One region of the Clostridium sp. CTA-19 genome, then DNA from elsewhere that is predicted to be linked to it. Evidence: riboswitches for the same ligand, from Rfam matches in the RefSeq annotation. Region 1 holds a riboswitch; the other holds the start of a gene.
What was found. A riboswitch is a leader RNA that binds a small molecule or an ion and turns the genes downstream of it on or off. The one in region 1 is predicted to bind FMN.

Region 1 (3,204 bases):
ATCCATTAAATTTAGTTACTGAAAAACCTGAGTTTCCAGTGTTCTGTCTTCATGGGGATTTAGATGAGCTAGTTCCTAAGGAATGTGCATATAATTTTGTGGAGAGAGTACGTGGGTTTGGGGGAAATGCAGATATTACCCTTATAAAAGAAAAATATCATTCTAATATATTAAATTTATGGATTGGACATGGAGAGGAAGATACAAATATATTTTTTGACTTATTAAAAAAATGTGATAATAAAAATTAAAAACCATATGTTAAAGGAGAATATATATGATAAATGTTACTTTATTAGGTTGTGGAGGTGGAATGCCAATGCCCTTTAGAAATTTAGCTTCATTACTAATAAATTATAAAGGAAGAAAAATACTAATAGATTGTGGTGAAGGCACACAGGTATCAATGAGACTTGCTAAATCTGGATTTAAATCCATTGATATTATATGCATAACACATATACATGGAGATCATATAGTAGGATTACCAGGGCTTTTATCCACTATTGGCAATAGTGGTAGAGAAGAAGAGCTTATTATAATAGGACCAGAAGGAATAAAGGATACAATTGAAGGATTAAGTGTTATTTGTCCATATTTGCCTTATGAAATCAAAGTGATAGAGGCACCTAAGAAAAATTTAAAGTTTGAATTAAAAGATAAATTTGAACTTACTAATGATTATTCTGATATAGAAATAAGCATGATAGATTTAGAACATTCATCACCTTGCTTAGGATATGGTTTTTACATAAATAGAAAAAGAAAATTTGATGTGGATAAAGCGATTAATAATAATGTACCTAAAATACTTTGGAGCAAACTTCAAAAGTACAATAGTTATGAATTTGAAGGGAAATTATATTTTAGTGATATGGTTTTAGGAGATGAAAGAAAGGGTTTGAAATTAAGTTATATAACAGACAGCCGTCCAATAAGTTCTATAAAAGAATTTATAAAAGGTAGCGACTTATTTATTTGTGAAGGTACTTATGGCAGTGATGATGATATAGAAAAAGCTATAAAAAATAAACATATGATTTTTAGAGAAGCAGCATCATTAGCTAAGGAAGGTAAAGTTAAAAAACTTATATTAACTCATTTTTCACCGTCACTTATAGAACCAGATGAGTATATTGAAAATGGAAAAGAAGTTTTTAAAAATACTATATTAGGATCAGATAGAATGGAAGAAAACTTAACTTTTAAATAATGTTTTTGGAAGTCTATAGAAAAAGTATAGGATTTTATTGACAAGTTTATGTCTAAATGTTATAATAATTTCAAAAGTTGAATAAATTATCTTCAGGGCAAGGTGAAATTCCTTACCGGCGGTAAAGCCCGCGAGCTATTTTAGCATGATTTGGTGAAATTCCAAGGCCGACAGTAAAGTCTGGATGAAAGAAGAGAAAATATTAGAATTGATTAGGTTTTATATTTTTTGAATTTCAATGCTCTGAGCCAATGGCTTGGAGCTTTAAATTTTAAATATAATTTAAATAATTTTTGTTTAAAAATAAATTATTTGGAATGCTAATTCTAATTTGTACAATTAATATATGCCCTGGGTGAAATTTGCCTGGGGCATTTCTTATTTATATTTTAAATAAATGAATTGATAAGGAGTGATAAAATGGATGAATTCTTTATGGAAAAGGCAATAAGACTTGCGAAATTTGGAGAAGGAAAAGTAAACCCTAATCCACTTGTTGGAGCTGTAATTGTAAAAGAAAATAGAATAATATCACAAGGCTATCATGAAAAATTTGGACAACCTCATGCTGAAATTAATGCTATAGAGTCATCAAGAGAAATCCTAAAAGATGCTACTATATATGTGACATTAGAGCCATGTTGTCATTATGGTAAAACTCCACCTTGTGTAGATAAAATTATAGAGAATAAATTTAAAAGAGTGGTTGTGGGAACATTAGATCCTAATCCATTAGTTTCAGGGAAGGGAGTAAAAAAACTTAGAGAAAATGGAATTGAAGTATTAGTTGGGGTTTTAGAAGAAAAATGTAAAGAGATAAATGAAATTTTTAATTATAACATGATAAAAAATAAAGCTTTTGTTGCAATAAAATGGGCAATGACCTTAGATGGAAAAATTGCTACTAAAAATTATGATTCAAAATGGATAAGTTCAAAGAAATCAAGAATTTATGCTCATAAGTTAAGAAATAGATTTACAGCGGTGATGGTGGGAATAAATACTGTTTTGAAAGACAATCCTATGCTTACATGTAGATTGGATGGTGGTATTAACCCAATAAAAATAATTGTAGATAGTAATTTAAAAATTCCATTAGAGTGTAATTTAGTTAAAACAAAAGAAAGTAAAACTATAATAGCTACTATATGCAAAGATAAAGAAAAAATTTTAAAATTAAAGGAACTTGGAGTGGAAGTTATAGTTACAAAAGAAAATAAAAATAAAGTGGACTTAATTGATTTAACCTTAAATTTATATAAAAGAGGAATTGATAGTATTTTAGTAGAAGGTGGTGGAAATTTAATTTATAGCATATTAGAAGAAAAAATAGCAAATAAAATATATGCTTTTATATGTCCTAAAATTATAGGAGGAAGGGAGAGTGTCACCGCTGTAGAAGGTATTGGAAAGGAGAAAGTGTCAGAATGTTTTGAAATCAAAAAATGGAATATGAGAAAAATTGATAATGATATTTTGATAGAAGGAGAAGTTTGAATATTTAAATAATTCAAAATATTTAGAAAAAGGTGATGTGGTGTTTACAGGAATAGTAGAAGAAATAGGATTGGTTTTATCAATTAAAGATGTTGATAAATCTAGGGTAATTAAAATAAAGTGTAAGAAAGTTATAGAAGATATAAACATAGGGGATAGTATTTGTACAAATGGTGTATGTCTAACTGCAACAAAATTAGGAAAAGATTATTTTATTGCAGATGTTATGATGGAATCTTTAAAGCTTTCTAATATATCTAAATTAAAAGAGGGAGATAGTGTGAATTTAGAAAGAGCATTATCTGTTAATGGTAGACTTAATGGTCATATAGTTAGTGGACATATAGACGGTATGGGAACAATAATAGGTGCTGAAAACCATGGGAATAGCACTGTAATAAAAGTTGGATGTAGCAATGAATTATTGCAATATATGGTATGTAAAGGGTCAGTTACATTGGATGGAACAAGCTTAACTATTTCAAGTTTAAAAG
Region 2 (3,204 bases), on a different contig from region 1:
GCAAATAATTTATATTTTGCTGATGGAATTATATGTCCTATAATGGATGCTTTACGTGGCAATGTATATACTGCTCTTTATAGTTTTGAAAATAATAGTCTAAAGGCTTTGACAGAGCCAATGATTTTATCTATAGAAGATCTTATACAAAAAGTTAAAGCTGAAAATAAAAAAGTTTATTTTATAGGTGATGGAACTTCTAAATATGAAAATCAATTATTAAGTTCCGTTACAAATTGTTATATTGCACCATGTCATTTAAATGTTGCAAAAGCTTCTTCATTAGGTGAAGTAGGATTAAACCTCCTTAATGAGGGAATAAAAGATGATATATACACTTCAGCACCACTTTATTTAAGACTTTCTCAAGCTGAACGTGAATATGAGGAGCGCATGAAAAATAATGGATAATTTGTCAGTTGAAAATATTAATGAAAATAATATTTTTGGTATAGAAGAAATATCTGAATTAAGTTTTCATAGTCCTTGGAGTTTAGAATCTATAAAAAAGGAACTTTCTAATTCCTATGCTAATTATGTAGTTTTAAAATTACAGGATAAACATATAGGTTTTGCTGGTGCCTGGGTTATTTTTGATGAAGCCCATATAACTAATATAGCTATCCACCCTAATTACAGAGGTTTAGGTTATAGCCATATTATTATGGATGCACTTTTAGAAAAATGTAAAGATGCCGGAGCAAATTCTATGACTTTAGAGGTTCGTGCTTCAAATATTGCTGCACAAAAATTATATGAAGGCTATGGCTTTAAAGTTGAAGGGATTAGAAAAAATTATTATGATAATCCTAAAGAAGATGGATATATAATGTGGAAATATGATATATAATAATTTTATAATATTATAAAAAGCAGATTGATTAGATTTTCAATCTGCTTTTATATCTACAATTAAACTTTTTTAGGTTCTCCAAGCATTGGTTCTACCTTAAACAATGTAATAGATAACCTTTTATATAATAAAAATGTTGTAAATGAAACTATTATTGATTTTACTCCATTAAAAGGTATTAATCCAAATACTATATAATTAATTAATTCTTTTCCTGCCATATGCATGCCAAAAGCTGGTAATAATATATATATATTTACTAGTATAGCAACTACTTCTATAGATAAAAATCCTAATATCATTCCTATAATAGCAGTCTTTTTACTTTTTTTTCTATGATAAATAATTGATGCTGGTAATACTAATGAGATTCCTACTAAAAAGTTTGCTAATTCCCCGACTAATCCTGTTGCTGTTCCTTTAAACAATATTATTAAAATATTTTTAAATAATTCTATTATTACTCCAATTAAAGGTCCAAAAGCAAATGCACCCATAAGCGCTGGAACATCGCTTAAATCCATTCTCAACCATGGAAATGCAGGTATTACTGGAATTTCCACATACATAAGTATAAATGCAATAGCAGATAGTAATGAAATTTTAATCATTTTGTTTAGTTTTTTTTCTTGTTTCATTTAAAAATACCCCCTATTATACACTTCTAGGAATCAATACAGCATAAAAAACCCTAACATAAATGTTAGGGCGAGATAACTATATCTATAGTAACGCTTGTATTAATCTTCTTTCATCCAGACTGTACTGTCGGCTTCGGAATTTAACCGAATCATGCCATAAGGCTCGCGGGCTTTACCGCCGGTGGGGAATTACACCCCGCCCTGAAGAGTATTAAATTGTTTATTGTTTTAAACTAATTATATATTAATTTTTCAAAAAAAACAATATAATATTATTTACTCAACGAAAACTCTAATAGTGCCAGATATTTGATTGTATCTTGCAGATTTTTTTATAAGATTTTCTATATACTCAGGAAAATTTTTATTTACTTCAGTGCTAAATGCTTCCTTTAAAAATGCTATACATTCATAGCAAATTCTAATATCTCTGCCACCTTCTAAATATAAATGTTCTAAAGCACTTTCATAGCTTATTTCTCTGCATTCATTGTTTTTAGCCATATTTACTATGTCATTAGCATCTTCTGCGGATTGCAGTTTTATTAGTATCTCTTTATTTTCATCATCAGTTAAATTGTACATTTTTAGCTGAGATTCAATAAAGTCTTTAAACCCTTCAAGTAAAATATCTTCTTTTAATGTATATAATATAACTTTATCTGATTCCTTTTTATCATAAAAAGTTAAATCCACTTTCTTATCTAAATCTACTTCTATTTTTCTTAAGTCTATATTATGTATTTCTAAATCTGGCTTACATATAATTATATTATGGCAAATTCCAGCAAATAAGTACTTTTCCATATTATCTCTCTCCCACTAAAAATATAATAACTTTATAAATCTAAAATTTATTTTTTTATTAATTAACTAATTTTAAACTTTATTTATAAACTCTAAATTTTTTATTTAAAACATTATAAAAATACAGCTATTTAATGCAAAAATCAATAATTAAATTCTGTTTTATTTCTGCATTTTATATCATTTTTAGACATTCTTCTTTATTTTGCCCTACTTACCTCAATATTAATCACTGTTTTATCTTATTGTATATATCTTAATTTTAATTATATTTATAATTTGCATATAATTATAGAGAAACAAGCTCAAATTTAAATTTATTCAATAATTTTAAAATATTTTTATACAAAATATAGTGTTGAATTCCAAGTGCTTCAGAGCATGTCTCACTATTTGGGGTATCCAAGTTTTGGAATGGATAATTTTAAAAGTAAACTTGGAACCCTATATTTAAAGATATAAATTAAATTTTTAATTTATATCTTCATCAATTAAAAGTCTTTACATATAAAATAAAAATAGACATATTTATATGCCTATATTTAAATTTGAAATTAGCTTTTTTTCATAGAAAGTGAAATCCTTTTTCTTTTCTCATCTACTTCCAAAATACTAACTTCTACAATATCCCCTACTTTTACAACATCTAATGGATGTTTTACAAACTTATCACTTAATTGACTTATATGCACTAATCCATCTTGATGAACCCCTATATCTACAAAAGCACCAAAATCTGATACATTCCTAACTGTTCCCATTAAAAGCATTCCTGGTTTTAAATCTCTCATTTCTACTACACCACTTTTAAATATAGGTTTTGGTAGTTCTTCTCTTGGATCTCTTCCTGGTTTTTTTATTTCTTTTATTATATCTTGTAATGTTGGAACTCCAACTCCTATT

Region 2: it holds a riboswitch for FMN, as region 1 does, so the genes downstream of both, ACYUE0_RS08890 (ECF transporter S component) here and ribD (bifunctional diaminohydroxyphosphoribosylaminopyrimidine deaminase/5-amino-6-(5-phosphoribosylamino)uracil reductase RibD) in region 1, are expected to answer to the same signal.

What each region holds. Positions count from the first base shown of each region.
Region 1 is NZ_BAAABH010000002.1:194,634-197,837, reverse strand. It holds gene ACYUE0_RS02100 (alpha/beta hydrolase) at 1-251, shown strand, start outside; gene ACYUE0_RS02095 (ribonuclease Z) at 278-1,213, shown strand; FMN riboswitch at 1,298-1,413, shown strand; gene ribD (bifunctional diaminohydroxyphosphoribosylaminopyrimidine deaminase/5-amino-6-(5-phosphoribosylamino)uracil reductase RibD) at 1,634-2,710, shown strand; gene ACYUE0_RS02085 (riboflavin synthase) at 2,751-3,204, shown strand, end outside.
Region 2 is NZ_BAAABH010000013.1:28,904-32,107, forward strand. It holds gene tsaB (tRNA (adenosine(37)-N6)-threonylcarbamoyltransferase complex dimerization subunit type 1 TsaB) at 1-411, shown strand, start outside; gene rimI (ribosomal protein S18-alanine N-acetyltransferase) at 404-850, shown strand; gene ACYUE0_RS08890 (ECF transporter S component) at 913-1,491, opposite strand; FMN riboswitch at 1,593-1,707, opposite strand; gene ACYUE0_RS08895 (hypothetical protein) at 1,771-2,301, opposite strand; gene ACYUE0_RS08900 (Tex family protein) at 2,856-3,204, opposite strand, start outside.